Regions from separate parts of the Janthinobacterium sp. RA13 genome, predicted to be linked through region 2. Evidence: predicted binding sites of a transcription regulator. Region 2 holds the regulator's gene; each other region holds the start of a gene.
What was found. Region 2 encodes NrdR, which represses ribonucleotide reductase genes. Its sites were predicted from a motif close to CACNANATNTNGTG; they were not measured.

Region 1: FG13_RS15090 (ribonucleoside-diphosphate reductase subunit alpha) is a predicted target of NrdR. The motif match lies at 7,831-7,844, and genes of this name have one in related genera.
Region 3: FG13_RS00785 (ribonucleoside triphosphate reductase) is a predicted target of NrdR. The motif match lies at 3,996-4,009, and genes of this name have one in related genera.

Annotation. Positions count from the first base shown of each region.
Region 1 covers NZ_JQNP01000001.1:3,389,528-3,399,942, forward strand. Annotated here, with positions in the region: gene FG13_RS15065 (carbohydrate kinase family protein) at 1-604, shown strand, start outside; gene FG13_RS15070 (YggT family protein) at 654-1,187, opposite strand; gene FG13_RS30695 (hypothetical protein) at 1,441-2,031, shown strand; gene FG13_RS30700 (hypothetical protein) at 2,040-2,612, shown strand; gene FG13_RS15085 (ribonucleotide-diphosphate reductase subunit beta) at 3,332-4,483, opposite strand; gene FG13_RS15090 (ribonucleoside-diphosphate reductase subunit alpha) at 4,602-7,565, opposite strand; gene ampD (1,6-anhydro-N-acetylmuramyl-L-alanine amidase AmpD) at 7,958-8,569, opposite strand; gene FG13_RS15100 (sigma 54-interacting transcriptional regulator) at 8,547-9,632, opposite strand; gene FG13_RS15105 (PP0621 family protein) at 9,753-10,013, opposite strand; gene FG13_RS15110 (cytochrome C assembly family protein) at 10,010-10,415, opposite strand, start outside.
Region 2 covers NZ_JQNP01000001.1:6,080,538-6,090,952, forward strand. Annotated here, with positions in the region: tRNA gene FG13_RS27000 (tRNA-Lys) at 16-91, opposite strand; gene ybgF (tol-pal system protein YbgF) at 159-917, opposite strand; gene pal (peptidoglycan-associated lipoprotein Pal) at 1,052-1,573, opposite strand; gene tolB (Tol-Pal system beta propeller repeat protein TolB) at 1,617-2,885, opposite strand; gene tolA (cell envelope integrity protein TolA) at 2,891-3,901, opposite strand; gene FG13_RS27025 (ExbD/TolR family protein) at 3,950-4,390, opposite strand; gene tolQ (protein TolQ) at 4,406-5,095, opposite strand; gene ybgC (tol-pal system-associated acyl-CoA thioesterase) at 5,143-5,544, opposite strand; ZMP/ZTP riboswitch at 5,860-5,984, shown strand; gene glyA (serine hydroxymethyltransferase) at 6,096-7,343, shown strand; gene nrdR (transcriptional regulator NrdR) at 7,487-7,948, shown strand; gene pilV (type IV pilus modification protein PilV) at 8,164-8,733, shown strand; gene FG13_RS27055 (PilW family protein) at 8,730-9,698, shown strand; gene FG13_RS27060 (pilus assembly PilX family protein) at 9,711-10,367, shown strand; gene FG13_RS27065 (pilus assembly protein) at 10,364-10,415, shown strand, end outside.
Region 3 covers NZ_JQNP01000001.1:179,033-189,447, reverse strand. Annotated here, with positions in the region: gene FG13_RS00815 (TolC family protein) at 1-184, opposite strand, end outside; gene FG13_RS00810 (heavy-metal-associated domain-containing protein) at 587-835, shown strand; gene ubiT (ubiquinone anaerobic biosynthesis accessory factor UbiT) at 867-1,394, opposite strand; gene ubiV (ubiquinone anaerobic biosynthesis protein UbiV) at 1,415-2,311, opposite strand; gene ubiU (ubiquinone anaerobic biosynthesis protein UbiU) at 2,321-3,358, opposite strand; gene FG13_RS00790 (hypothetical protein) at 3,521-3,937, shown strand; gene FG13_RS00785 (ribonucleoside triphosphate reductase) at 4,056-5,804, shown strand; gene nrdD (anaerobic ribonucleoside-triphosphate reductase) at 5,801-5,998, shown strand; gene FG13_RS00775 (anaerobic ribonucleoside-triphosphate reductase activating protein) at 5,991-6,695, shown strand; gene FG13_RS00770 (Pls/PosA family non-ribosomal peptide synthetase) at 6,844-10,415, shown strand, end outside.

The DNA.
Region 1 (10,415 bases), 2.7 Mb from region 2:
TAACCAGATCAATGCCTTCCACCCGGGCGCCATGTCGTTTGCGCATGAAAACCCGATCGCCAATGCGGGCCCGGCCAAGGTCGCCATCATTTCGCCGGACGGCGATCAGGGCATGCTCAAGCACGCCGCCGACCTGGCCGAACTGGGCATCCCCTTCATGTTCGATCCGGGCCAGCAGTTGCCACGTTTCAATGGCGAACAGTTGATCGACTTCATCAACAAAGCGACTTACGTATCGGCCAACGATTATGAAATGGAAATGTTGATGGAACGCACGGGATTGACCCTGCCGGACATCGCCAGCCGCCTGGAAGCGCTGATCGTCACGCGTGGCGAAAAAGGATCGGAAATCTATACGGACGGCAAGCGCATCGACATTCCTGTCGTGACCGCCAAGGAAGTGCTGGACCCGACCGGTTGCGGCGACGCCTACCGTGCCGGCTTGCTGTTCGGCATCACCAACGACCTGGGCTGGGAAACCAGCGGCCGCCTGGCCAGCCTGCTGGGCGCCATCAAGATCGCCACCCAGGGCGCGCAAAACCATGTGTTTACGCCAGAGAGCATCGCCGATCAGTTCGAAGCGGCGTTTGGTTACCGCTATTAATATGTAACCCGGTCGGCTTGCGCCCAAGCGCCAAGCCGACCTTCTCGCTTTACCTCAGTACAATAATCATCCCCACCAGCACCTGCGCGATCTGCAGCAGGATCAAAGCCACCAGCAGCGACAAATCCAGGCTACCGACCAGCGGCACCACCTTGCGTATCGGACGCAGCAGCGGCTCGTTCAGGGCGCGTACAAACGGCGCCAGCGGCGCATGCGGGTTGACCCAGCTGAAGATGGCTTCGATGATCAGCAAGGCCATGAAACCGTAGAGTATCCATTGCAGGAAGCGTTGCAGCGACTTGAGCAGCACCACTTCGACGGGAGCGCCGGTAATAAACAGCACCGAGCTGGCCAGCAGAACGATCAGGAAGGCGCCGATCAGGCTGGCCCAGTCATACCCGCCCACGCCCGGCACTACGCGGCGCAGGGGGCGCACCAGCCAGTCGGACAATTGAAACGTGAATTGTGCCACCGACGAGGGCGGCCGCACGCGCACCGCCTGCATCCAGAAGCGCAGCAGCAACACGCCGCCCAGCAAGGTGGCGATGGTATCAACGATCAATGTAAGGATAACGATCAGCACGACTAATTCTCCAAAAAAAAACCGCTGTGTGATTGAGTCACACAGCGGCGTGTTGCCTCATCCAGGCACCCGTATCGCAGGAATTACGATGGGCGGGTGCTGGTTGGGAATGGCCAGGCTGCAGCCGGTGCCAACACGGTTTTTGCTACAGGTGCGATAGGCGCCGATGGCTTGGCGACAGGAGCTGCCTTCTTCGGTGCGGCCTTTTTAGGCGCGGCCTTCTTGGCGGCTGGCTTGGCTGCCACGGCGGCTGGTGCCGCTGGAGCTGCTGCCGGCGCTGCTGCTGGTGCGGCTGCCACGACTGGCGCTGCGGCTGGCTTGGCGGCAGGTTTCGCTGCTGCTTTCGCTGCTGGCTTGGCTGCAGCTTTTGCTGCTGGCTTGGCTGCTACCTTGGCCGCTGGCTTGGCTGCAGGTTTTGCTGCAACCTTGGCGGCAGGTTTCGCTGCTGCTTTGGCTGCCGGCTTGGCTGCTGGCTTCGCTGCTGCCTTGGCTGCCGGCTTGGCTGCTGCCTTTGCTGCCGGCTTCGCTGCTACCTTGGCGGCTGGCTTCGCTGCTACCTTGGCGGCTGGCTTGGCTGCTGCTTTTGCGGCTGGCTTCGCTGCTACCTTGGTGGCTGGCTTGGCTGCCGCTTTTGCTGCTGGCTTCGCTGCTACCTTGGCGGCTGGCTTGGCTGCCGCTTTTGCGGCTGGCTTCGCTGCTGCCTTGGCGGCTGGCTTCGCTGCAGCTTTTGCTGCTGGCTTGGCGACGACTTTTTTCGCTGCTGGCTTGGCAGCTGCTTTGGCGGCAGGTTTCGCTGCGGCTTTTTTCACTGCTGGCTTGGCTGCAGCTTTTGCTGCTGGCTTAGCTGCTGGCTTGGCTGCTGCTTTGGCGGCCGGCTTGGCTGCTGGCTTTGCTGCGGCTTTTTTCGCTGCTGGCTTGACTGCTGCCTTGGCGGCCGGTTTGGCTGCTGCCTTGGCTGCAGGTTTCGCTGCGGCTTTTTTCACTGCTGGCTTGGCTGCAGCTTTTGCTGCTGGCTTCGCTGCTGCTTTGGCGGCTGGTTTTGCTGCGGCTTTTGCTGCTGGCTTGGCGGCCGGTTTGGCTGCGGCTTTTTTCGCGACAGGCTTGGCTGCTGCCTTGGCGGCAGGTTTCGCTGCGGCTTTCGCTGCTGGCTTGGCTGCCGGTTTCGCTGCTGCCTTGGCCGCTGGTTTCGCTGCGGCTTTCGCTACTGGCTTGGCAGCCACTTTTGCCGCAGGCTTGGCTGCTGCTTTGGCGGCTGGTTTTGCTGCTGGTTTCGCTGCGGCCTTGGCAGCTGGTTTAGCGACTGGTTTAGCGGCAACCGTCTTCGCTGCGGCTGCCGGCTTCTTCGCGGCAGGAGCAGCCTTGGCGGCTGGTTTCTTTACTTCTGATTTCTTAGCGGCTGTTGCCATTTGTCTCTCCTTCATCTGAGATGAGAAATTTAAGCTACAAGATTTAAACCCGTCCGACCCACCACAGGGATAGGCCAGGCGAATTATTCATCGGCACAAACGGTCGTTTGCGCTAATGAATTCGGCACCAGCTGAACTGCTGCAACTCCTCACGTTTGCAGCACTTCAGCCATCGTCGGTGCCACCCTGCTTTATCTCGCAGCTGGTGGCAAAGTCTGAATTCGGTCATTCGTTTTCGATGCCGTGCGTTTTTTCGCTCCTCGCATCGCGCTCGCCACAACACCGTTGCGTCAAATAAAAAACCGCCATGCCTGAAAAAATTCGGGCACGGCGGCAGACGAAAACGGTGTGGTTTTGTGCATATCCGTGTAAATCTGTATCCCTGTTTTGCGAGGTTTTTTCGCTACCGCGCTGGTTAAAAAACCCCGCATTCTAACGCTCGCATTTGCAATCTCATAAAGTACACGAAAACCTTGTCAATGCGCAACCGGCACGACACGTTTTCGCCCGCTTTTTTGCACGATACGCGTGCTATCGCACAATCGCGCGGCAAATGCCGCCGCCAGCGTCTCCGGAAATGATTTTTTGGGTTCGTGATACGGCCATTCGCGGCAGCCGAAAATCGTGGCGCAAGCGTCGCCGCATGACCCGATGATGGACGCATTTTTCTGCCGCCATGCACGCAAAAAAAAAGCGCCGTCACGATGACGGCGCTTCTTGTCGTTGACTGAAAAAGGATTACTCCCAGTTCAGCGCACCACCCGTTTGGTACTCGGTCACGCGCGTCTCGAAGAAGTTACGTTCCTTCTTCATGTCGATCATTTCGCTCATCCACGGGAATGGATTTTCTTCCTGGGCGAACAGCGGCTCGATGCCGATCTGCTGCGCGCGGCGGTTGGCGATGAAGCGCAAATAGCCCTTGAACATCGGCGCATTCAGACCCAGCACGCCGCGCGGCATGGTGTCTTCCGCGTATGCGTATTCCAGTTCCACGGCCTGCATGAACAACACTTTAATCTCTTCGCGGAATTCGGCCGTCCACAGCTGCGGGTTTTCCATCTTGATCGTGTTGATCAAGTCGATGCCGAAGTTGCAGTGCATCGATTCGTCGCGCAGGATGTACTGGTACTGCTCGGCCGCGCCCATCATCTTGTTCTGGCGGCCCAGCGCCAGGATCTGCGTGAAGCCGACGTAGAAGAACAGGCCTTCCATCAGACAGGCAAACACGATCAGGGATTTCAACAGCTTCTGGTCGTTTTCCACCGTGCCGGTGACGAACGCCGGGTCGGTCAGCGTGTTGATGAACGGGATCAGGAATTCATCCTTGTCGCGGATCGACTTGACTTCGTTGTAGGCGTTGAATATCTCGCCTTCGTCCAGGCCCAGCGATTCGACGATGTACTGATAGGCGTGCGTGTGGATCGCTTCCTCGAACGCCTGGCGCAGCAGGTACTGGCGGCATTCCGGCGCCGTGATGTGGCGGTAGGTGCCCAGCACGATGTTGTTGGCGGCCAGCGAGTCGGCCGTCACGAAGAAGCCCAGGTTGCGCTTGACCAGGCGGCGCTCGTCGTCCGTCAGGCCGTTCGGGTTTTTCCACAGCTCGATATCGCGCTGCATGTTCACTTCCTGCGGCATCCAGTGGTTGGCGCAACCGGCCAGGTATTTGTCCCACGCCCATTTGTACTTGAACGGCACCAGCTGGTTGACGTCCGTCTTGCCGTTGATGATGCGCTTGTCGTCGGCATTCACGCGGCGCGCCACTTGCTCGGCGTTCGCTTCGGACGGCTCGGCACCTGCCGGCAGGTTCAATTCGGTATTACCCAGTGGCGCTTGCTGCGCCGGACGCGGCACAGCTGCAGACGTGGTTTCATCATCCCATGACAACGACATATTCTTCTTCCTTTCCATGCCGGCGAGCCGGCGATCCGCAACAGGCCCGTTGAATCGGACAATACGGACATTGACAACATTGAATCAGCCCAGAAGTACTGGGCTGACAACTAAAATCTTACTGGCAGGCTTCGCATTCTTCAAAGCCGTCATCACCCGGACGCAGGTAGCAGGCTTCGCCATCAGCGTCGTCCGCTGCCGCTGCCGCCACTGGCGCCACGGCCACCGCTGCTGCCGCCACGACGGCTGCCTGGGCGCTGGTTTGTGCACTTTGGGCGCTGGCCGACATGCCGCCATCGACTGCCACGGCGTTCAGGGCGCCCGTCTTGGAGGTCGATTTCTCCATGTGGGTAGCGGCGATGGTACGCAGGTAGTAGGTGGTTTTCAGGCCACGCAGCCATGCCAGCTTGTAGGTCTCGTCGAGTTTCTTGCCCGAGGCGCCAGCCATGTAGATGTTCAGCGACTGGGCCTGGTCGATCCACTTCTGGCGACGCGAAGCCGCTTCCACCAGCCAGCTTGGCGACACTTCGAAGGCGGTAGCGTAGATGTCGCGCAGGTCTTGCGGGATGCGGTCGATCTTCACCAGCGAGCCGTCGAAGTACTTCAGGTCGGAGATCATGACTTCATCCCACAGGTCGCGCGCCTTCAGGTCGCGCACCAGGTAGCCGTTGATCTCGGTGAATTCGCCCGACAGGTTCGATTTCACGTACAGGTTCTGGAACGTCGGCTCGATACAGGCCGACACGCCGATGATGTTCGAAATCGTCGCCGTCGGGGCGATCGCCACGCAGTTCGAGTTGCGCATGCCGAACTTGGCGATGCGTTCGCGCACCGGGGTCCAGTCCATGGCCGACGAGGAATCGACTTCCAGGTAGCCGCCGCGCTCTTCGGCCAGCAGTTTGACCGAGTCCTGCGGCAGGATGCCGCGGTCCCACAGCGAACCGGCATACGATTCATAGCGGCCACGCTCTTCGGCCAGTTCCGTCGACGCCAGGTAGGCGTAGTAGCAGACGGCTTCCATCGAGGTGTCGGCGAACGACACGGCGGCGTCCGAGGCGAACGGGATGCGCATCATGTGCAGGCAGTCCTGGAAGCCCATCACGCCCATGCCGACCGGACGGTGGCGCATGTTCGAATTGCGCGCCTTCTCGACGGCGTAGTAATTGATGTCGATGACGTTGTCGAGCATGCGCATGGCGGTGCGCACGGTCTTGGCCAGCTTGACGTGATCGAGCTTGCCTTCCTTCATGTGCGCCGGCATGTTGACGGAACCGAGGTTGCAGACGGCGATTTCGTCAGGGCCCGTGTTCAGCGTGATTTCCGTGCACAGGTTCGAGCTGTGGACGACGCCGACGTGCGACTGCGGGCTGCGGATGTTGCAAGGATCCTTGAACGTGATCCATGGGTGGCCCGTTTCAAACAGCATCGACAGCATCTTGCGCCACAGGTCCAGCGCGGCGATCTTCTTGAAGACGCGGATTTCGCCGGCGGCGGCCTTGGCTTCGTAGCCCAGGTAAGCCTGCTCAAAGGCCTTGCCGACCTTGTCGTGCAGGTCTGGCGTGTCCGATGGCGAGAACAGGGTCCAGTCGCCTTTTTCCATGACGCGCTTCATGAACATGTCGGGAATCCAGTTCGCCGTGTTCATGTCGTGCGTGCGGCGGCGGTCGTCGCCCGTGTTCTTGCGCAGGTCGAGGAATTCCTCGATGTCCATGTGCCAGGTTTCCAGGTAGGCGCAGACGGCGCCCTTGCGCTTGCCGCCCTGGTTGACTGCCACGGCCGTGTCATTGACCACTTTCAGGAACGGCACCACGCCTTGCGACTTGCCGTTGGTGCCCTTGATGTGGGCGCCCAGGGCGCGCACTGGCGTCCAGTCGTTGCCCAGGCCGCCGGCGAACTTGGCCAGCAATGCGTTGTCCTTGATGGCGTCGTAGATGCCTTCCAGGTCATCCGAGACGGTGCTCAGGTAGCACGACGACAGCTGCGAGCGCAGGGTGCCCGAGTTGAACAGGGTCGGGGTCGAGCTCATGAAGTCGAACGAGGACAGCAGGCTGTAGAACTCGATGGCGCGCGCTTCGCGGTCCGCTTCGTTCAGCGCCAGGCCCATGGCCACGCGCATGTAGAACGCTTGCGGCATTTCGATGCGCACGTCCTGGATGTGCAGGAAGTAGCGGTCGTACAGGGTTTGCAGGCCGATGTAGCCGAACTGCAAGTCGCGGTCGGCGACGATGGCTTTGGCCAGGCGCTCCAGGTCGAAACTGGCAAGTACCGGGTTCAGCAGCTCGGCGGCGATACCCTTGGCGATGTATTGCGGGAAATATGTCAGGTATTCGGCGGCAGCGGCCGCTTGCGGCACTTCCTTGCCGAACACTTCCTTGCGCACCGTGTGCAGCAGGATGCGGGCCGTGACCTGGCTGTAGGCCGGGTCTTTTTCCATCAGCGCGCGCGCCGCCAGGATGGCCGACTTGTGCAGCTCTTCGACAGGCACGCCGTCGTACAGGTTTTTCACCGTTTCAGCCAGGATGGCGTCGGCATCGACGTGCTTTTCCAGGCCGGCGCAGGCGGCGTTGATCAGGTCGCGTACTTCCTGCATGTCCAGCAGGCGGCGCACGCCGTTGTCGGTGACGTTCAGCTGGGGCGCGGTCACTTGCGCGGAAGCGCCCAGCGCTTCCTTCTGCAGGCGGCGCTCTTCCATGTGCTTGGCGCGGTACAGCACGTAGGCACGCGCCACGTCGTGCTCGCCCGAACGCATCAGCGACAGTTCCACCTGGTCTTGCACGTCTTCGATATGGAAGGTGCCGCCGCCCGGATGGCGGCGCACCAGCGCGGCGACGACGCCGTCGGTCAGCTGTTCCACCAGTTCGCGGATGCGTGCCGAGGCTGCGCCCTGGCCGCCGTTAACGGCCAAAAACGCCTTGGTCATGGCGATGGCGATCTTCGAAGGCTCAAATGCCACCACCGCGCCGTTGCGGCGGATGATGCGATAGTCGCCCAATGCCGCGCCCGTGCTCGCCACGCTGTTGGCCGCGCCTGGCGCTGGCGATACTGGCGTTGGATGGATGGAAATATCTTGTGGTGATTGCATTGAAGCTCCCGTTGTCAGCTAAAGTCAGCCTGCAGTTTTGCTGCCGCGTGTGTTGTTGAATAGAACGCCCGATGGTCAGGGTTTCTTCAGGTATTTGTTGCTAAATAGTAAATTAATAATGCATAAAACAGTGTCAGAATCCATCTCGCCACACCGCACTGCCCGGCTGGCGCGAAACACGATCAAGGGTGGTGAACCGCCAGTTCCAGTGCTTTATCAGCAATCCGGGTAGCTTTGACAATAATTCTGAAAACGTCTGTGATGGCACTACATATAGTCTTTACGTCCAACTTCTGCACTAATTGTAGTGCCCATCGAAGGGCGATGCAATAGTTTTCCGGCATCCGTCGGCGTAATTTTTTGTATTTTCATATACGATTTCGGTTGACTTTTCAGGGTATGGATGGAAAGCCCAATCCCCGCGAAGTAAGCGCTAACGCAGGCTGCCCGCGCAAGGTTTCCAACCAGCACTCTTGGTAAAAAGACCAGTCGAAAAATGGCCCCGGATCCGTCTTCCTTCCCGGCGCGATATGCTCGTGGCCGCGCACCTGCGACAAGCCGTAGCGCGCCACCAGCGCCGCCGTCAACGCCGCCAGCACATGGTATTGCCGCCGCTGGAAGGGTACATCGTCCGCGCCTTCCATTTCGATACCGATGGAATAGCCATTGCACTGCGGGCGTCCTTCGAAGGTGGACGCGCCCGCATGCCAGGCACGTTGATCAGCAGAAACATATTGCAGCAGCGCACCATCGCGCCGCACAAAAAAGTGCGCCGACACCTGCAAGCCACGCAGGTCGGCGAAAGAAGGATCGGCATTATAATCTACCCGGCCCGTAAACAAGTCCGACACATGCGGCCCGCCGAAGTGGCCGCCCGGCAAGCTGATGTTATGGATCACCAGCAAGTCGACTTGCACCCCGTCCGGGCGCGCGTCGTGGTGCGGCGAGTCGTAGCGCAGCGCGCCGTCGCACCAGCCGTCTTCATCTATCGTCCATGCGCGCATCAAGTAGGCTTTCCTGTATCGTCAATTTCTGCATGCGGTAACGCAACTGGCGCACGCTCAGGCCCAGCTGGCGCGCCGCCCGTGCGCGGTGGTAGCGCGCCTGCACCAGCGCCAGCATGATCATGTCGCGCTCGGCCTGGCGCAAATACACGTCCAGCGGCAGGACGGGGGCCACGCCATGCGCCGCCATGCCGGGCAGGCACAGTTGCCGTTCCGGCAAGGCCGGCAGTGCCGGCGCCGCCTGCAAGGGCATGCTGCCAGCAACGGACGGCAAGGCCAGTCCGTCAAGCGCGATCACGCCGCCGTCGGCAAAGGCCAGTGCCCGCTCCAGCACGTTTTCCAGTTCGCGCACATTGCCGGGAAACGCATACGCGGCCAAGGCCGCCAGCACCGGCGGCGCCAGGCTCACTGTCCGGCGTGGCGACAGGCGCGCGAGGATCACCTCACATAATACCTGCAGATCGCCGCGCCGCTCGCGCAGCGGCGGCAGCGCCAGCTCGATCACATGCAGACGGTAAAACAGATCCTGGCGAAACGTGCCGGCGGCCACGCCGCGCGCCAGGCCATGCTGGCTGGCGCACAGGATGCGCACGTCGATGGCCTCATCGCTGCTGCCGCCCAGCTTGCGCACGCGGCGCTCCTGCAGCACGCGCAGCAGCTTGACCTGCATGGCCAGCGGCAGGTCGTCGACTTCGTCAAGCAGCAGGCTGCCGCCGTGGGCCGCCTGGAACAAACCCTGGCGCTCGTGCAGCGCGCCCGTATAGGCGCCCGGGCGGCAGCCGAAGAATTCCGCTTCCATCAGCGCTTCGGGAATGGCGCCGCAGTTGACGGCGATAAACGGGAAGCTGGCACGCGTGCCCTGCGCATGAATGGCGCGCGCCGCCAGTTCCTTGCCCGTGCCCGATTCGCCACGGATGGCCACCGGCGCGCCGCAGCGGGCGATGCGGCCGATCTGCGCGCGCAGCGCCTGCATGGGCAGCGAGTTGCCGCTCAGTTGAGGCGCCGGCGGCATGCCGGCGACAGGAAGCTGGCTGGGACTGGGACGGGGGCTTGGACTTGACATGGGGAGCGCGCCTTTCCGCAATGGCGGCGACGAACCGCCTCATGCAGATGCTACGCCGGACGGATGCCGGACGACGTTACGATACGGCTGAGCAACGCGCGCGACCCTGCCGACCGGCCCTTACACCGTGGCGTGCGCGTGGCTGCAGTAGTCGTGGCCCTTGGCCTGCACGTTTTCCGAGGCCGGGTAATACACGCCGCAATGGGCGCAGCACAGCATCAGCTCGGCATCCGGCAATTCCTGCGGCCGCGCGGGCGACGCATACGGATTGGGCTGCTGTTGCTGCTGCGCGCGGGCCCGCTGCTGCATGCCACGGATCTTGCTGCGGATAGCAAACAGCACCAGGAACACCAGCGCCAGCCAGAATAAAACACGTGTCATGCGAATCCTCGGTGTAAAACCACTTCCAGTACAAAACGGCTGCCGACATAGGCCAGCAACAAGGTGGCGAAACCGGCCAGGGTAAAGCTCAGGGCCGTCTTGCCGCGCCAGCCGCGAAAGCGCCGGCCTGCCAGCAGCGAGGCAAACAGCAGCCACGACAGCATGGTAAACACGGATTTGTGATCCCAGTTCAGGGCCTTGCCAAACAGTTGTTCAGAAAATACGATGCCCGACAGCACGGTCAGGCTGAGCAAAATAAAACCCAGGCCGATCATGCGGAACAGCAGCTTTTCCATCGTCAGCAGGGCCGGCAGCTGGTCCAGCGCCGTGCCGATGAAGCCGCGGCTTTCGCTGCGCGTATGCAAGCGCGATTCCTGCAGCGCCATCAGCACGGCGTGAAAG
Region 2 (10,415 bases):
AGTACTGCGTATTCGTGGTAGGCCGTGCGGGATTCGAACCTGCGACCAACGGATTAAAAGTCCGCTGCTCTACCAGCTGAGCTAACGACCCGAAGAAGAAAGATTATAGGGGGTGCCCGGGATTCTGTCAAACCTAACGGGCAACTTTTTCCCCGCTTTTACTTTTTACCGGCCCGTTCCTTGGCGGCCTGGGCCGCGCTGGAGTCCGGGTAGCGCGAGATCAGGGCGTTCAGCGTCTTGGTCGCGTTCGGCTTGTCTTTCAGCTCCGTGTAGCAGCTGGCGATGTTGAGCATGGCGTCGGGCGCCTTCGGACTGTCCGGGTAGTGTTTCAGCACTGCCTGCTGGGCCGTGATGGCGCTCTTGCAGTCGCGCTGGGCGTAATAGGCGTTACCCAGCCAGTATTGCGCGTTAGCCGCGTAGGCCGATTCTGGATAGCGCTTGACGAAGCCGTCCAGGGCCGTCACGGCGCCCTTGTAGTCGCCCGACTTGAACAGGCCGAACGCGGATTCGTATGAACTTTGCTCGGATACGCCCACGGCCGCTTCCTGGCCGTCGATGGTCACCTGGCGCGGTTCGAGCTTGCGCAGGCGCGCGTCGATATCGGTGTAGAAATCCTTCTGGCGCTTTTGCACATTCGCCAGGTCGTTGCCCAGCACTTCGATCTGGCCGCGCAGGCGGGCGATCTCTTGCATGGTCTGGTCGTGCTGGTTGATCAGGCTCAAGGTGCTGGTCTTGTCCGCCTTGGCGTCGATGCGGCTGTTCAGGTCACGCGCCATGGCGTCGACCTTGGCGCGCAGCTCGAGGATGGCCTTGCGTGCTTCGTCGTCATCGAACAGGGCGGCGTTGGCGTGCAGGGGCAGGTAGGCAAACGCGGCCATCAAGGCGGCGGCGACGCCGGCTTTCGAGAATGTCATCATGGGTCGGGCTTTCTAAGGTTACGCAAACATGCAAACGGGGCGCCGGGCGGTGAATCACCGCGCTGCGCCCCATTATTATGCCTATGACTGGCCAGTTAGGTAAGCGTCAATGCTGCCGCGCTCACCTGTCAACATCAATAAACGATGTCAGCGCGGCGGTTTTCTGCCCATGCTGCTTCGTTGCTGCCTTGTGCTTTAGGCTTTTCTTTGCCCAGCGACACGGCTTCCATTTGGCCTTCTGGTACGCCCAGAGCTGCCATCGACTTGCGCACGGCTTCAGCACGTTTCTGGCCCAGGGCCAGGTTGTACTCAGCGCCACCGCGTTCATCGGTGTTACCTTGGATCAGGATCTTGCGGCTAGGCGTTTTCACCAGGTAGCCAGCGTGGTTTTGCACGACTGGGGTGTCCGCTTCGCGCACGACGTATTTGTCGAAGTCGAAGTAGATGCTGCGGTTAGCCAGCACGCCTTTTGGATCGTCCAGTGGATCGACCGATGCGGTCGTCACTGGCTGAACTTGACGGGTGTCAACTGGAGCAACGACTTTTTCAGGAGCGCGCTCAACCACTGGGGTCTCGGCTACTTTGACTGGGGTGCTGCAGGCGGACAGCAGGGCTGCGGTAGCGGCGATGAAAGCCAAACTTTTAAAGTTACTCATTTTTATTCTCCGGGTCATGGTTAAAGGTGAAACTGTACAGCATTTACTTCATAAAAGGACCCCAGGTGGGCTCCTTGATATTGCCAGCTTGCGTAGTCAAACGCTGTTTGACGCGGCCATCCACCGATACCACTGCCAGCGACTTGCGTCGTCCGGATTCGGTCGCGTACATGATATATTTCCCGTTGGGCGAAAAGCTCGGTGATTCGTCGTTGGCGGTGTCCGACAGGCGCAGTTCCTGGCCACTAGCCAGGTCGAGCGCGTAGAGCTGGAAATTGCCGTCGCGACGGGAAATATAAGCAAGTGTCTTCCCGTCGGACGAAATCCGCGGGCTGATGTTGTAGGAGCCGCCAAACGTCACGCGCTTGGCTTCGCCACCGCTGGTCGACATGCGGTAGATTTGTGGTCCGCCGCTGCGATCGCTGGTGAAGTAAATGCTTTGGCCATCGGCCGAGAATTGGGGTTCCGTATCGATGCCGCTGCTGGTGCTGACGCGGCGCAAGCCGCTGCCGTCGGCATTGACGGTATAGACCTGGGTATGGCCATCGCGCGACAGGGCCACGGCCAGGCGCGAGCCGTCCGGGCTCCAGCTCGGCGCCGAATTGCTGCCTTTTTCATTCGAGACGATGGTGCGCTGGCGCGTTACCAGGTTTTGCACGTAGACGATCGGTTTTTTCTTTTCAAACGATACATACGCGACCTTGGTGCCGTCCGGCGACCATGATGGCGAAATGATCGGTTCGTTCGAGCGCAGGGCGACCTGGATGCCTTCGCCATCGGCGTCGGCGATTTCCAGGCGGTATTCGCGGCCCGATTGCGTGACGTAGGCGATGCGCGTGGCAAACGCGCCCTTGACGCCCGTCAGCTTTTCATAGATGTCATCGGCGATCTTGTGCGCCAGCAAGCGGTTGAACTGCGGCGCGGCCGCATTGTTCATGCTGGAAATCTGCGCGCCCTTGATGGTGTCGAACAGCTTGTAGCGCACGTCCAGGCGGCCATCGGCCATGCTTTGCACGGTGCCGGCCGCCAGCGCGTCGGCGCCGCGCGACTTCCATTGCTCGTAGCTGACGGGCGCCGTTTCCGACACGGGTGCATCGGCGTCGATCAGCTTGAACACGCCGCTGCGCGCCAGGTCGGCCTTGATAATGCCCGACAGCGATTGCGGCGCCGCCGATTCATTGACGAAGCTGGCGACAGCCACCGGGATCTGGTTGCTGCCGATCCCCGTAATCTCCACGCGCAGCTGTGCCTGGGCGCTTGACGCTCCCAGCACCAGGCTGGCGCAGAGCACGACATAGCTCATTTTTTTCATGGTCATCATTTAGGCAAATCCTTCATCTCGAATATGAGTTCAATCTCGCGTTCCACGGTGCCGTCTTTTTTCTTTGGCAGTGGCGAGGATTTATTAATGGCGTTTTCCACCGAGCTGTCATACGCCGGCAGGCCGCTACTTTTAATCTTTCGGACCGAAATAATTTCCCCAGTTGGCAGTTGCTCGATCTTGAACACGGCGCGCGGGTTGCCCGGCACGTCCGTGCTACCGCTGTACGCGATATTGCTCTTGATCTTGCTCGTCAGGGCAGCGACATAGCCGCTGTCCTTGCGTGGCGCGGTCGCTTTCGCGGCCGTGCCCGTTGTGCCATTGCCTGCCTGCGCCATCATCCGCTTCATGTCATCGGCACGCAATTTGTCGGCTGCGGCTTTTTCCGCCGCCGCTTTTTTCGCCTTGGCCGCTTTTTCGGCCGCCGCTTTTTTATCGGCCAGTTCTTTCTCGGCTTTTTCTTCCGCCGCTTTCTCTTTGGCTTCCTTGGCTTTCTCCAGCTTGTCGGCCTTTTCTTTTTCCAGCTTGTCAGCCTTGTCTTTTTCTTTCTGCTTCTGTTTTTCCAGTTCGCGCTTTTCTTCCTCGCGTTCCTTCTGTTCCTGCTTGCGGCGTTCTTCCGCTGCCGCTTTGTCTTTTTCTTCTTTCAGCTTGGCCTTCTTGCGCTCGAGTGCGATCTCCGCTTCGCGCAGGTCGACCTTCGGCTCGGGCGCTGCCACGGGCGGCGGTGGCGGCGGGGCCGGCTGTTCCACTTGCGGTTGCGGCGGCGTTGGTGTCGGCTCCGGTTCCGTCGCCACTTCAGGCGGCGGCGCGGCCGTCTGCACTTTCATGTCCCACACTTCCGCTTCGACAGCGACAGGTTCCGTATTTTGCCAGTGTACGCCCACCCACAGGAAAAACAGCAGCCCAAGGTGCATCGCCAGCGCCAGGCCCAGCGAGGGCCAGCGGCTGCGTTCGCGCGGCACGCTGTAGGGCTTGCCGAGTACATGGTCGATTTGTTTGTTCTGCAAAGTCTAGTCTATCTAAAAACGGTCAAGTCTGGAAACAGGGTGCTGCGTTTACTTGGTGGCCAGGCCGACTCTGGTAATGCCCATCTTTTTCGCTTCCGAAATGAGCTGGATCACGTCGTCGTACTTGCTTTCCTTGTCGCCCGCGATCATCACGGGATAGTCGGGATTGCTCTCGTGCAAACCGCGCAGCTTGCGCAGCAGGGCGTCGCGGTTCGGTTCCGTTTCCGGCGACAGCTGTTCTTTGCCGATGACGCCAATCGACAGCGAACCATTCGGCTTCAGCACGATCTGAATATAGTCATCAGGCGGTTTGGCCGACTTTTCCGCGTTGGGCAAGTTCACCACGCTGGGATTGTTCGACGACGGCATCACCATGAAAATGATCAGCAGCACCAGCATCACGTCGATGTACGGCACGACGTTGATCTCGGACTTGAACTTGCGGCCACGGCCGCCGCGCATGCCACCGCTATTGAATGAGGAACCCATGGACGCTGCTCCCTCTTAGCGCGACTGGCGCTGCAAGATGTTGGAGAATTCCTCGACGAAGCTTTCGAAGCGGATCGCCAGGCGGTCGATGTCATGCGAAAAACGGTTGTAGGCGACGACGGCGGGAATGGCGGCGAACAGGCCGATGGCGGTGGCGATCAGCGCTTCGGCGATACCGGGCGCGACGGCGGCCAGGGTGGCTTGCTGCACGTTGGCCAGGCCGCGGAAGGCGTTCATGATGCCCCACACGGTGCCAAGCAGGCCGATGTAGGGCGAGACGGAGCCGACGGAAGCGAGGAAGGCCAGGTGCGATTCGAGCACGTCCATTTCACGCTGGAAGGCGGCGCGCATGGCGCGGCGTGCGCCGTCGAGCACGGCGCCGACGTCCAGCGCTTCACGCGAACCGTAGGAAGCCTTGCCCTTGATGAATTCGCCCATGCCGGCATCGAAGATGCGGGCCAGCGCGCCGCTCTGGTCGCGGTTGCCGCTGGCGTTCTGGTGCAGCGCATGCAGGTTGCCGCCGGCCCAGAAGCTGCGTTCGAATTCGATGGTTTGCTTGCGCGCCTGGCGCACGGCAAACATCTTGCGGAAAATGTAGGTCCAGCTGGTCAGGGAAATCAGCAGCAGCAGGGCCATGATCAGTTGCACGATCAAATGGGCATTGGAGATGAGCGCGAGGAAAGAAAGATCTTGTGTAACGTTCATTGGCTGGCAGTCTGTTGGGTGAATTGTCCGGGGGTGGCGGGTAGGGCTCAGGCGGCGCGCATGCGGGCCGCGACTGCATCAGGCACGGCGCGCGGGCGCAGTGCCGAATCGACGCAGCCGATCTTGACGCGGGCCGTGTTGAGCAGGCGGTCGCCGCACCAGGCTTGTTGCAGGAAAACGATGGAGGCGCGCCCCATTTTTTCTATACTTAAGGTTAATCTTACCGTGTCATCGAGCCTGGCTGGCGCATGATAGTCGGCGTTGACGCTTTTGACAACGAACATTGCATCGTGCTGCTCCAGCAATTCCTGCTGGCCCACGTCGATGGCGCGCAGCCATTCGGTACGCGCGCGTTCGAAGAATTTCAGGTAGTTAGCGTAATAGACGATGCCGCCGGCGTCGGTGTCTTCATAGTAGACACGTACGTTCCAGGTAAAGACTGAAGGCATGTTCATTGCGCCAGTAGTGAGATTGAGCAACATTTTACGCGATTTTTCTTCTTGTGACTGTGGGCGCTTGCTGGAAAGCCATGCAAAAGCTGCATATAAGTTGCACCGCAGCATTGTAAATCCGGCGTGTGCAATGGCAAGCTTCGTAACATACGCTTACATGCCATGGCCAGGTTTAAGTCCAGCTTAAAAGCCGCAGCCATGCCCCGGGGCAGCTTGTGGCCGCACCCTGGCTGGGGTGGCGCGCGGCGATTATAGCCGCACGGTTGCATTCCTTGCTCAATTTGGGCACTTAACTTACAATTTGGCTTCCATTACGTCTCACGTGACTGGCGAAAAGTCGGGCGATCTCCATGAATGGTGATCGGCAAACCGGCGAAAGGTGGGCATCCACCGGGAAACGTGAGATTTTTCATCAGCCGTTCGCCTGGGTAGCCACTATGGAAAAGCACGAAGAGGCTGCCTGTCCAATGTTGTTATTCACTTAACGCCGGCTCCCCTCATTCGATCCAACCTGCCAGTACAAGCACCCTCATACTTGGAGTTTTTACATGTTTGCAAAAGATCACAACCTCGCCAACGTCGATCCTGAATTGTTCGCCGTCATTCAAAAAGAGAATACGCGCCAGCACGACCATATCGAACTGATCGCGTCGGAGAACTACACGTCGCCAGCCGTAATGGAAGCGCAAGGCTCGCAGCTGACGAACAAATACGCCGAAGGCTACCCAGGCAAGCGCTACTACGGTGGCTGCGAATATGTCGACGTGGCCGAGCAACTGGCCATCGACCGCGTGAAACAGTTGTTCGGCGCCGAATGCGCGAACGTGCAGCCGAACTCCGGCTCGCAGGCGAACCAGGGCGTGTTCTTCGCCATGTTGAAACCAGGCGACCTGATCATGGGTATGTCGCTGGCCGAAGGCGGTCACCTGACCCACGGCATGCCGCTGAACATGTCCGGCAAATGGTTTGACGTCGTCTCCTACGGCTTGACGGCGGAAGAAGACATCGATTACGAGGCGATGGAACGCCTGGCCCGCGAACGCAAGCCAAAACTGATCATCGCCGGCGCGTCGGCATTCTCGAAAAAGATCGACTTCGAACGCTTCGGCAAGATCGCCAAGGAAGTTGGCGCCTACTTCATGGTCGACATGGCCCACTACGCCGGCCTGATCGCCGCCGGCCTGTACCCGAACCCGGTGCCGTTCGCCGACTTCGTTACTTCGACCACGCACAAATCGTTGCGCGGCCCGCGCGGCGGCATCATCCTGATGAAGGCCGAACACGAAAAAGCCATCAACTCGGCCATCTTCCCTGGCATCCAGGGCGGCCCGCTGATGCACGTGATCGCCGGCAAAGCTGTCGCCTTCAAGGAAGCGCTGAGCCCTGAATTCGTCGAATACCAGAAGCAAGTGATCAAGAACGCCGACGTGCTGGCGAAAACCCTGATCAAGCGCGGCCTGCGCATTGTTTCCGGCGGCACCGAATCGCACGTCATGCTGGTCGACCTGCGCGCCAAGAACCTGACGGGCAAAGAAGCCGAAGCCATCCTCGGTTCCGCGCACATCACCTGCAACAAGAACGGCATCCCGAACGACCCGCAAAAACCATTCGTCACCTCGGGTATCCGCCTGGGCAGCCCGGCGATGACGACGCGCGGTTTCAAGGAAGCGCAAGCGGAAGAAGTGGGCAACCTGATCGCCGACGTGCTGGACAATCCGCATGACGCCGCCACCATCGAGCGCGTGAAAGCGGCCGTGAAAGTCCTGGCCGACGCGCACCCTGTGTACGCTGCATAATTATTTGTCCAGAATGTGTCATACGGAGTAAGATTCTGTATGACACATTCCTTCGTGCCCAAGGGCGCCCGGAGTGATTCGGGCGCCCTTTGTACAAGGGCGGCGATTTCCCGTAATTATTACTATAAAGTTGTAGCCAGCCCATGAAATGTCCATTTTGCCAGCACGGCGATACCCAGGTTCTCGATACGCGCGTATCGGAGGAAGGGGATGCCATTCGGCGCCGCCGCCGCTGCGGCAAATGCGACAAGCGTTTTACCACGTACGAGCGCATTGAACTTATCATGCCGGCCGTCGTCAAAAAGAATGGCAGCCGGACGGAGTTCGCTGCGGATAAGTTGCGCGGCAGTTTGATGCTGGCCTTGCGCAAGCGTCCCGTCGCGGCCGCCTCCGTGGATACGGCCATCGCATCCATCCAGGAAAAGCTGCTGACCAGTGGCTTGCGCGAAGTCGATTCCGGCTATATCGGCGAACTCGTCATGCAGGAATTGAAGCGCCTGGACAAGATCGCCTACATCCGCTTCGCCTCCGTCTACAAGAACTTCGAAGACCTGGCCGAGTTCCAGGATGCGATTGCCGAAGTGGGGCAGGCGCGCAAGCCCTGACCTTGGGCTTCTTGCTCGCCTTCTTGCTCACCACGCCCAGGTTCGCCTGGCAAGCGGCCTGATCAACACCAACGCTGTTCTTCTCACCTTATCGCCGTGCTGTTTGCGCTAGCGCAGACCCGGCTTTTTGCGCACGCCTATCTTGTAGCTGGGCCGCCTGTTCCTGCGACTCTGTCTGCGGAAGGGAGTAGCGCATGGGCAAGGGCGGTCGCACTATGTTTCCTGCGGGTGGCAGCAGCCTCGTCGAGGTGCTTGTGTCGCTGCTGCTGTTGGCGCTGGGCCTGCTCGGTGCCAGCATTTTGCAACTGAACTCCCTGCGCGCGCGCCATGAGTCGGCGCTGTTGTCGGCGGGCGTGCAACTGGCGGCCGGCATGGCCGAGCGCATGCGCGCAAACAGCGTGCTCATGCATGGACCGGATACGGGCAACCCCTACCTGAACGTGGCCTACACGGCGGCGGACGGCGCGGAAGCGGGCGGCGGCGCGCCCGACTGCCTCGGCACCACCGCCTGTAGCGCGGCCGAACTGGCGCAATTCGATATCGCCGAATGGCAGCAGCGGCTGCAAGCGGCCTTGCCCGGCGCGCGCCTGCGCATTTGCCGCGACACTGCCGCATGGGATGCCGCCGCCCAAGGCTTGCAATGGACGTGCAGCGGCGGCAAGGGCGCACCCATCGTCATCAAGCTGGGTTGGCGCGCCCGCCTGCCCGATGGCTCGCCCGCCGAGAATGCGGCAGGCGAGTCGCTGCCCAGGCTGGCATTCCAGCTGGGCGGAGGCGGCGCATGAACACTGTCCTGCACTGGCATCGTGGCATGAGCCTGGTCGAATTGCTGGTGTCCCTGTCGCTGGGCGCGCTGCTGATGCTGGCCGCCAGTAGCGTGCTGTTGGCGGCCAGCGGCAGTTATGGCGACCAGTCCGCCAGCGCGCGCCTCGACGACAACGGCCGCTATGCGCTCGACACCATCGCCCGCGCCGTGCGCCAGACGGCGTACGTGAACTGGGACAGCAGCGCCGCGCCCGTCGTCCATGCCGATTTTGACAGCGCCAACGTCGCCGGGCTCGACGCGCGCAGCCTGGGCAAGAACAGCGAAGGCATCAGTGGCGCTTTGCCCGGCGCCCTGCATGGCAGCGACGTGCTGGCCTTGCGCTATTACGGCGCCGGCAAGGAAGAGGGCGGCGACGGCTCCGTGCTCAATTGCGCGGGCTTTGGCGTGGGCGCCGCGCAAACGCAGGCGCAGCGGGGGTGGAGCATTTTCTATGTAGCGCAAGGCGCCGATGGCGAGGGCGAGCTGCGCTGCAAATACCGGGGCGCGAACGGCTGGGGCGCGGACGCCATCATCCGTGGCGTCGACGGCTTCCAGGTGCTGTATGGCCTCGACACGGATACGCCTCCCGACGGCGTGGCGAACCGCTATGTCAACGCCAGCGCACTCGACGCCGACGATGCGGCGCTGGTGCTGGAGGGGGCGGACGCGGCCGCGCGCCAGCGCGATTTTCACCGTCGCACGCACTGGAAGCGCGTGGCCAGCGTGCGCGTGGCGTTGTTGTTGCATGGCGAGGCGGGCCAGGCGGACAAGATGGCGGAACTGGGGCCGGCGCAGTTCGACCTGTTCGGCAAGGCGTATGCCGAGGCGCACGGCGCCGGCGACACGGGCGTGCGCATCGCGCGCGCGTCCCTGCCCGCCGCGACGCGCTCGCGGCTGCGGCAACTGGTGCAGACGAGCATCATGCTGCGCAACGGACCGGCCTAGGCGGGCGACGCGATGGCCGACGCGGGCGTCCGCCGTTGCCTACCTTGTTGCGCATCTTGTGCGCGCTGCGGTGGCGCCACGCTCGTATATGTGCTGTGCCTGCTGGTGATCATTTTGCTGCTGGGCATATCGGCGGCGCAGATGGCCTTGCAGGGCGAAAAGGCGGCACGCGGCGAGCGCGACCGGCAGATCGCGTTTCAGGCGGCGGAGGAAGCATTGATGGATGCGCAGAACGATATCGAAGGCTTGCCCGGTGCGCCCGGGCGCAGCAGCCTCTTCGCGCCAGGCAGCGCGGCCGGGTTCGCGGACGGCTGCGGCGAGGCAGGCGCGCTGGGCCTGTGTCTGCCAGCAGTCCCGGACGCTCCGGCGCTCTGGTTAAGTACGGACCTCGATGGCGCCGAAGCGGGTAGCCGCACGGTGCCGTATGGCCAGTTTACGGGCGCCGTCATGCAGACGGGGCAGGGCTTCCTGCCATCGCGCCGGCCCCGCTACCTGATTGAACTGCTGCCGTTTCATCCGCCCGGCGCGCAGGCCACGGCGGTCGCTGGTGGCCTGGTGGCGGAAAGCTATGTGTACCGCATCACGGCCATCGGTTTTGGCGCGCAGGAAAGCACGCAAGTCGTGCTGCAAAGTTATTACCGCAAGCAAGCGGCGGGAGCGGGGCCATGAGGGCTTTGTCGTTTGCCTGGCTATTGCTCGGCTGGTTTTTCCTCGTTT
Region 3 (10,415 bases), 5.9 Mb from region 2:
AATCCGTCGACAACCGGCCGCGAAACGCCGTCAAGTCCACGGAAGGACCATCGATATTCGACAAGGCCTCGGCCTTCAGTGTTTTTGCCCGCACGTCGAGCGCGGCGCCCTGCACGGCGCCCGAAGCCTTGGCCGCTTGCTGCAGCGCTTCGTTAAATGTCAGTGGATCCGCTTGGGCGGGCATGGCCGCGCCGAGCGCGCTCGCCAGCAATAATGATAAGTGTCCTTGCAATCTGCCCATGTAGCGTCCAGTCAATGAATGAGGGGAAAGCACGGGGTTGCCATGTTTATACTTTCACAATAGCAATTATATCCATGGATGTCCATTCCAGCCTGCACTATTGGTTACTGGAGTTGGCACATGAAAACGGGCGCCTCTTGCGGGGCGCCCATGTTAAGTGGAAAAGGAAGATGTGCATAAAAAAACATCAATCTCAGGCTGGACAGGAGAGTCTGGAATTAATGTAGATCAATAAAAGCGCAAATACAAAATAAATCTTGCGTGCTGCTCTGGACGGCATGCGCGCCCCTCGCCTACGCTGTTTTTTTATTTGAAAAACAAGAGGAACCCATGCGGACAGCGCGCTTGAATATTATTGGAATGGATCACGAAGGCTGCGCCGACAGGCTGACGGGCGCGCTCGAAGCCGTCACGGGCGTGGCCACCGTGTGCGTCTCGCTGGCGCGCCACGGCGCCACGGTGCAATTCGACGAACGGCTGGCCACGCAGGAGCGCCTGCTGGCCGCCGTCAATGACGCCGGCTTCATGGGCGAGGCCTCCAACGAAGAACAACTGCCGTCCTGCAGCGGCGCCTGCGGCCACTGCCGCCATTGAGTACCGTCACTGCGCGCCGCCATCTTCCCGCTCAGCCTTCCCGCGCGCCCCGGTCGCGCAGATGCGCCAGCACGCGGCGCGGTCCCAGCGCCTGCAGGTCGAACGGCGGCAACTCGATGGCGTCGAGCGTATTCTTGAACAGCAGACCCAGTTCCGTGTCCCCTTCCAGGCTCAGGCGGCGGCTGAAGAACAGGGTGTCGGGATCTTCCTGGCGCCGCGCCAGCAGCATCAGATCATGCACGCTGGCGGCGATGCACAGGTCCGGTACATCGACATAGCGCTCGGCCACGAACACCGTGCCCTGCCACTCGAAATCGAAGGCGATGCCCGCGTCCAGCAGCCGCAAACGCAGGCTGCGCCCTTCCAGGCTGCGCCGCACGTCGTCGGGCAATTGCGGCGCCAGCAGGCGGTTCAGGCCTTGTACGAACAGCCAGGAGGCGGGATACGGCGGCAGCTTGGACAGCAATTCGGCCAGCGGTTCGGGCAGACGGTACGACACGGCGGGCTTGCTCATGGGTGGCTTGGCCGGGACGGGCAATCTTTCCAGTTGATCTTGCATGGTGCTTCCTTTCAATGCGTTCAATGGGCGGCGTGCTGTTCCATGCCGGGCTGGCCGTGCCAGTAGCCGTCACAGGCGCCGGCCGGCTGGCAGGCCGCCAGCTGGGCCTGGGCGCCGATGCCGCTGACCTGGCCGCGGCGGGCGCGGTCGAAGATGGCGATCACCTGTTCCGTGTGCATGGCCTGCGGGCTGATGCGCGCCACCGCCACGCCCATGTCGCGCATGGCGTCGAGTTCGCGCACCAGGTTGTAGACGAGCGCCGACTGCGTCTGCGTGCCGTTCAACACGAGGAACGGCACTTCGTCGCGCGTACGCAGCAGCAGACCATCCGGCTCTTCCAGACAGCTGTAGCCGCAATCGTCCTTCGGCAGGTTGCGGTTGCGCGCCGTGAAGCAGCGCGCGGAAAACGCCAGCGGCATGCGGCCGTAGGCGAACACTTCCGTCTCCAGCCCTTCCGGTTTCTGGCGCTGCATCTCGGCCAGCGCCGTCTGCCCCATTTCCAGCGGCATCACCCAGCGCCGCGCGCCGAGGCGCGCCAGCAACTGCAGGCTGGGGCCATTGAACAGGTTCAGATGGGGGCCGGCGACGAAGGATGTGCCCTTTTCCATGCAGTGCACGGCGCCCATGTCGTTTGCCTCGACGCCGTAGCGGCCATTGCCCGTGATGCGGCGCAGGGTCGCCAGTTCCGCACCCGCCTCGATCAGCGCCTGCGTCGACAGCACCACTTCCTTGCCGGCGGCGGCCAGCATGTCAGCGATATCGAGCCAGTCGGCCAGGCGCACTTCATGCCGGCGCGAGCAGACGGTTTCGCCCAGATACACGATATCGACGGCCGTGCCGGCGATCTGCTGGTAAAACTCGAAGACGGTGGCGCGCGGCCAGTAGTACAGCAAGGGGCCCAAAGAAAGCTTCAGCATGTTCATCCTTTATTTCCAAGATCTATGGTAAGCGCCGAGGGTGTGCTGCTGGCCCTCGGCCAGCTTGTCCATGGCCGCCATCCAGCCCGGCTTGACGGCGTAGCGCGCATTGCCTTCGCGGCAGGCGTCGATCGCTTCGCGCCACACGCGCGTCACCTGCGCCACGTAGGCGGGGCTGCGCTGGCGTCCTTCGATTTTCACGGCGCGCACGCCCATGGCGATCAGCTGCGGCAGCAGCGCCAGCGTGTTCAGACTGGCCGGCTCCTCGATCGCGTAATACTCTTCGTCATTGACTTCGAAACGTCCCTTGCACAGGGTCGGATAGCTGGCGTTTTCGCCCGGTGCATAGCGGTCGATCAGCACGCCGTTCAGGCGCGATTCCAGGCCGTTCGGCGTTTCCAGCCAGCGCACGGATTTCGCCGGCGAGCACACGCCGTGCGTGTTCGGCGCCTCGCCCGTCGCATACGACGACAGCGCGCAGCGCCCTTCGACCATCACGCACAGGCTGCCGAAGCCGAAGACCTCGATCTCGACTTCCGTCTTGCTGATCAACTGTTCCACCTGCGCCATCGACAGCACGCGCGGCAGCACGGCGCGGGCGATGCCGAAGTGCTCGTGATAGAAATTGATGGCTTCGTAGTTGGTGGCCGAGCCCTGCACGGACAGGTGCAAACGCAGCTGCGGGTGGTGCTGGGCCGCATACGCCATCAGGCCCGGATCGGCCACGATCATGGCGTCGATGCCGGCCTGCGCGGCGCGGTCGATGGCGCTGCGCCACACGGCCCAGTTGTGCGGCTGCGGATAGGTATTCAGCGCCAGCAGCACCTTGCGTCCATATTGATGGGCGTAGCGCACGCCCTCGGCGATGGCCTTCTCGTCGAAATTGAGGCCGGCGAAATTGCGCGCATTGGTGGCGTCGCGAAAACCCAGGTAGACGGTGTCGGCGCCATTGTCGATGGCCGCTTTCAGGGCAGGCAGGCTGCCGGCGGGGCAGACCAGTTCCAGCGGTCCGGCCACGCGGGTGGCGGTGGTTGAATCAAGCATCATGATATTCACAGTCCTGTATCGGCTCAGGGTGCAGACTATAGCCCCGCCCATGCCGCCCAGTCCTTGACGCAGGTGAAGGAATGCATGCATGGCTGGCGCGCGTTCAACTTGCTTGACCTGGCTGTAAAATGCCCCACTTTTCACCCTCGTCGATTGACCGCCATGACCCGCAAACCGCTGCTGATTTTCCTGCTTACCTTGTTCCTCACCGCGCTGCAAGTGCAGTGGGCCGGCCCGGCCGATGGCTATGACGCAAACACCATCTCCGTGCTGTCGCCCGAAGTGCTGGGCGCGTATCCGGGCGTGCTGCTGCTGTTCCTGCTGGCCGTGTTCGCGCGCCGCCAACTGCCGCTGCTGCGCCAGGCCGCCATCTGCACGGGCCTGCTGGCCGTCTACTGGCTGCTGGCGAATTACGTGACGTTCGACGCACGCGTGGCCGGCTGGAGTACCTACTCGCCGCTGGAAATCTGGGCACACGTGCTGCCCGCCTCCGTCGCCAGCATCGCCGCCTGCGGCGTCGCATTCTTTTGCGCGAGCTGGCTGATCCTGCGCGAAACGCGCTGGAACAAAACCGGCTGAGGTGGTTTTTTCACCTGCATCAAGGATTCGTCACGCAACTGCACGCACCCTTTGACGCCACTATATTTAGTGATTAATCTCCATAAAAACACCGTATGTTGTGTTTATTGGAGGTTTCATGACGACAAATGCAGTTTCCCCCACACGCGGCCAGGTCGATGTCGCCGCGTCCATCAATGAATACCTGGACCGGCGCGACTGGCGTGTCAACGCCAACGCCAACCAGGGCTACTCGCTGGGCGGCCTGATACTCAATGTGTCGGGCAAGGTCATCGCCAACTACTGGCTGGACCAGGTGTATCCGCCGGAAGTGGGCGCGGCGCACCGCGAAGCGGCGCTGCACATCCACGACCTCGACATGCTGGCCGGCTATTGCGCCGGCTGGTCGCTGCGCACCCTGCTGCACGAAGGCTTGAATGGCGTGCCGGGCAAGATCGAGTCCGGCCCGCCGAAGCACATGTCGAGCGCCATCGGCCAGATCGTCAATTTCCTCGGCACCTTGCAAAACGAGTGGGCTGGCGCGCAGGCGTTCAGCTCCTTCGACACTTACATGGCGCCCTACATCCGCAAGGACAGCCTGCGCTACGAAGACGTGCGCCAGTACATGCAGGAGCTGATCTTCAACCTCAACGTGCCATCGCGCTGGGGCACGCAGACGCCGTTCACCAACCTCACGTTCGACTGGGTCTGCCCGGACGACCTGCGCGAGCAGATTCCCGTCATCGCCGGCCAGGAGATGGACTTCAGCTATGGCGAGCTGCAGGCCGAGATGGACATGATCAACCGCGCCTACATCGAGATCATGATGGCGGGCGACGCCAAGGGCCGGGTCTTCACCTTCCCCATCCCCACCTACAACATCACCGAGGATTTCGACTGGCATAGCGAAAACGCGGAACGCCTGTTCGAGATGACGGCCCGCTACGGCCTGCCCTACTTCCAGAACTTCATCAATTCGGAACTCAAGCCGAACATGATCCGCTCCATGTGCTGCCGCTTGCAGCTGGACTTGCGCGAACTGCTCAAAAGGGGCAATGGCCTGTTCGGTTCCGCCGAGCAGACCGGCTCCCTGGGCGTGGTGACCATCAACTGCGCGCGCCTGGGCCACCTGTGGCGCGGCGACGAGCCTGCGTTGCTGGCCGACCTGGACCGCCTGCTGGAACTGGGCAAGACCAGCCTGGAAATCAAGCGCCGCACCATCGAGGAACTGATGCAGCAAGGCCTGTTCCCGTACACGAAGCGCTACCTGGGCACCTTGCGCAATCACTTTTCCACCCTGGGCGTAAACGGCATCAACGAGATGATCCGCAATTTCAGCGGCGACGCTTACGACATCACGTCCGCCGAGGGCCATGCGCTGGCGATACGTCTGCTCGACCACGTGCGCGCCCGCATGGTGCAATTCCAGGAAGAGACGGGCCATATGTACAACCTGGAAGCGACGCCGGCCGAAGGCACGACCTACCGCTTCGCCCGCGAAGACCGCAAGCGCTATCCGGCCATCCTGCAGGCGGGAACAAGCGACAATCCGTATTACACGAATTCGTCGCAGCTGCCCGTCGGCCACACGGACGATCCGTTCGAGGCGCTGGAATTGCAGGATGCGCTGCAGCGCAAGTACACAGGCGGCACGGTGCTGCACCTGTACATGACGGAAGCGCTGTCGGATGCGAACGCCTGCCGCGAGCTGGTCAAACGCGCACTGAGCCGCTTTTCGCTGCCCTACATCACCGTCACGCCCACGTTTTCCATCTGCCCGCGCCACGGCTACCTGGCCGGCAAACATGAATTCTGTCCCACCTGCGACGCGGAACTGATCGCCCGCAAGCAATCCGATCTCGCTCACCCACTCAAGGAAACGCCATGAACGCACGTCCCGACTTCACTCCCGCCATCACCCTGCTCGACACCGAACGCCAGCGCTGCGAAATCTGGACGCGCGTGATGGGCTACCACCGCCCCGTCGCCTCGTTCAACATCGGCAAGCAGGGCGAATTCCACGAGCGCCAGTATTTTACGGAAGCGAGCGCCAAGGTTGGCCAGCCCGCCTGCCATGGCTGAGTTGAAAGTGGGCGGCCTGACGCCCTTTTCCGCCACCGACTACCCGGGCAAGCTGGCGGCGGTGGTGTTCGTGCAGGGCTGCCCCTGGCGTTGCGGCTATTGCCACAATCCGCATTTGCAGGCGCGCACGCCGGAAGGCGCCATGCCCTGGCAGGACGTCCTGACCTGGCTGCGCCGCCGCGTGGGCCTGGTCGACGCCGTCGTCTTCAGCGGCGGCGAAGCGTGCATGGACCCTGCGCTGGCGCGCGCCATGCAGGACGTCAGGGAGCTGGGGTTCGGCATCGGCCTGCACACGGCCTGCATCTATCCGCAGCGCCTGCAGGAAGTGCTGCCCCTGGTCGATTGGGTCGGCTTCGACATCAAGGCGCCGTTTGCCGATTATCGTCATGTGACCCGCGTGGCCGGCAGCGGCGACCCGGCGCGCGCCTGCCTGGACGCCATCCTCGCCAGCGGCGTGGCCTACGAGTGCCGCACCACCACCCACCCGGACCTGCTGCCGGACGAACAGTTGCTGGCCCTGGCCGCCACCCTGGCTGCCAAGGGCGTCGACAACTACGTGCTGCAGCAGTTCCGCGCCGAAGGCTGCACGGATGCGGCGCTGTCCGGCCGCCCCCTGCACGGCTATCCGGCGGCGCGCACCGTGGCGCAAATCGGCGCCATGTTTCCGCGATTTACATTCCGTAATCATGGCAATTGAGCCTGCAGCCACATACTTGCTGAAAATCCCACAAAATTCCCCGTTCTGCAACGCTGAAATGTCTTGCGTACTGTAATGTATCAACTGTGCCGCGCGCCCTGCGCAGCCCATCAGATTCCTCACTCCGCATTACAGATAAGCGTCATCCATGAACGATTTCACCGCAGTCAGTCCAGGCATCCCTTCCACCCACGCCGACATCCTGTACGGCCCGCCGCGACCGGATCTGCTGCGCAAGGAAGTACTGGCCGACCTGCTGGAAGCGACGGCCCGCCGCTGCCCGGAACAGATCGCCCTGATCGATGGCGCGCGCCGCATCACGTATGCGCAGCTCGATGCGCAGGCCGGCCTGGCCGCGGCACGCCTGGTGGCGGCCGGCGTCAAGCCCGGCGACATCGTGGGCCTGTGGCTGCCGCGCGGCGCCCATCTGCTGCTGATGCAGGCGGCGATTGCCAAGGCGGGCGCCGCCTGGCTGCCAGTCGATGAAGACACGCCCGTCGAGCGCCTGCAGGTGTGCCTCGATGACGCGAATGGCTTTGGTGTCGTCAGCTGCGCCCAATTCGCGCCGCGCCTGGCCGGGGCAGGCATTGGCCGCCCCGTATGGACGGCGGAAAGCCTGCTGGTCCCCGCCACGCCGGGCGAACTGCTGCCCGCGCGCGCCACCGTGCTGCCCGAGCACCCGGCCTATGTGATCTACACGTCCGGCTCCACGGGTAAGCCCAAGGGCATATTGATCAACCAGCGCAGCATCTGCCACTTCCTGCGCAGCGAAAACGCCGTGCTGGAAGTGACGCAAAGCGACACCGTCTACCAGGGCTTTTCCGTCGCTTTCGACATGTCGTTCGAGGAAATCTGGATCGCCTACCTGGTGGGCGCCACCCTGTGGCTGGGCCCCAAGGAGATTTCGGGCGACCCGGAAGCCTTGCCGCGCGCGCTGGCAGCCAACCACGTCACCGTGCTGCACGCCGTGCCGACCTTGCTGGCCCTGTTTGCGGAAGAAGTGCCGAGCCTGCGCCTGATCAACCTGGGCGGCGAGATGTGTCCGGAGTCCTTGGTCGAGCGCTGGTCGCGCCCGGGCCGCGCCATGTTCAACACCTATGGCCCCACGGAGGCGACCGTCTCGTGCAGCCTGGCGCGTTTGCGGCCAGGCGAGCCGGTGACCATCGGCACGCCGCTGCCCAACTACGGTTTGCTGGTGCTGCAGGTGGCCGAAGCGGGAGAAAACCGTCCATTGACTTTGCTGCCGCGCGGCGAGACGGGGGAGCTGTGCATCATCGGCCCCGGCCTGGCCGAGGGCTATCTGGGCCGGCCCGACCTGACGGTGGAAAAATTCCTGCCCAATCCCTGGAGCACGGGCCCTGACGATGTGCGCCTGTACCGCACGGGCGACCTGGCCCGCATCGATCTTGATGGCCAGGTGCTATGCCTGGGCCGCGCCGACGACCAGGTGAAAATACGCGGCTTCCGCGTGGAGCTGGGCGAGATCGAAGCCGTGCTGGCGCAGCAAACGGGCATAGGCACGGTGGCCGTCTTGCTGCGCAAGGATGACGGCATCGACCAGCTGGTGGCGTACATCGTCGGCAGCGACGTGGCGCCGGCCGACGCCCTGGCCGCGAAAACCCTGCGCGCCGCCCTGAACCTGCATTTGCCGCCGTATATGGTACCGGGCCGTTTTGAATTGCTGCCGCTGATGCCGCGCCTCACTTCCGGCAAGATCGACCGGAAAGCCTTGAAAGCCATGCCCCTGTCCACACCGCCGGCTGGCGAAGCGGGAGAGTCGGACGTGCCGGAAACCCCGGCCGAAGCGGCCCTGTTCGCGGCGCTGGCCAAGCTGTTCCCGGGCCAGGCGATTTTGCGCCAGCTGGACTTCTTCAGCGACCTCGGCGGCCACTCCTTCCTGGCCGCGCGCCTGGCCTCCGCCCTGCGCGCCGATCCGGCCTACGCCCACATGACGGTGCGCGATATTTACCAGAACCGGCAGATCGGCAAGATCGCCGCCGTGCTGAATGAAGCGCCGGCGCTGGCCACGCCGGAAGCGGAATGGACGCCGCCATCGGCCCTGAAGCGCTGGATTTGCGGCGCGGCACAGGCGGCGGCCGTGCCTGGCCTCGTCACCCTGCGCATGGCGCAGTGGATGGCGCCGTTCTTCACGTACCACTTCTTCACGGGCGACACGGGCGACACCGTGCCGCGCGCCATCGCCGCCTCCATCGGCGTGTTTTTACTCGCGACCCTGGCCGAATTTGCCATCGCGATCGCCGGCAAGTGGCTGATCGCGGGGCGTTTGAAGCCGGGCAGCTATCCGCTGTGGGGCGTCACCTATTACCGCTGGTGGCTGGCCGACCGCCTGGTCGAATCGGCGCCCGCCTACCTGCTCAGCGGCTCGTCCCTGAATAGCTGGTGGCTGCGCGCGCTGGGCGCCAAAGTGGGCAAGGAAGTCGTCATCGGTTCGATGACCCTGCGCGCGCCCGACCTGCTGTCCATCGGCGACAACGTCAGCGTGGGCAATGCCGTCAACTTTGAAAACGCCCGCGTGGAACGGGGCCGTTTGCTGCTGGGCCGGATCAGCATCGGCGACGATGCTTGCATCAGTTCTTACGCCATTTTGGAAGGCAATACCACAGTGGGCGCCTTCGGCCACCTGGAAGGTCAATCGGCGCTGGCCGATGGCGCGGCGGTGCCGGCAGGAAGAGTCTACACAGGTTCTCCCGCGCGCGACATTGGCGCGTTCGACCCTGCCAGCCAGCCGCCGCGCCCCGCCGTCTCGCGCCTGCGCCTGACGGGCGAAACCCTGTTCTTTTGCTTCGGCATGGTCCTCATCGCCGTGCTGTTCTTCATGCCCGTTTTCCCCAGCTTCGTGCTGATCGACTGGTTCGACGAGCGCGAAATGATGCCGTGGCTGCAGGGCCGCGACGTGACGACCCAGCTGGCCCGTTACTTCCTGCTGGCGTTTCCCGCCAGCGCCGTGCTGATCGTGCTCACGGCCCTGCTGTCGGCCGCCATCCGCTGGGGCGCGCTGCCCCGTTTGAAGCCGGGCAGCTCGCCCGTGCACAGCAATATCTATTGCGCCAAGTGGCTGGTCAGCCATATCCAGGAATCGAGCCTGAACGTCCTGCACGGCATTTACGCCACCGTCTACGCGCCGTACTGGTACCGCCTGCTGGGCGCCAAGGTCGGCAAGGGCGCCGAGATTTCCACGGCCCTGGGCGTGGTGCCCGACATGCTTACCCTGGGCGACGACACCTTCATCGCCGACGCCGTCATGCTGGGCGATGAGCAGATCGACGGCGGCTGGATGACCATGCGTCCCACCGTCGTCTCGCACCGCAGCTTCGTCGGCAACGGCAGCTACATCCCGGACGGCACGGTGCTGCCCGAGCACGTGCTGATCGGCGTGCACACGCATGCGCCGCGCAATGAACAGATGCACAGCGGCGACACGTGGCTCGGCTCCCCGCCCATGCATTTGCCGGCGCGCGAACAGGTCAGCGGCTTTGCCGAACACCTGACGTTCAAGCCGTCGCTGTTGCGCCGCCTGGGTCGCAGCCTGATCGAAGCCTTCCGCATCGTCGCGCCGCACGCGGTGGTGATCGCCGTCGGTTATACCCTGGTGCTGGACGTGATGCCGATCGCGGGCGCGGGACGCTGGGGTGAAGTGGTGAGCGACCTGGCGATTGCCGGCCTGGCCTACGGCGTCGGCAATTTCCTGGTCGTCGTGCT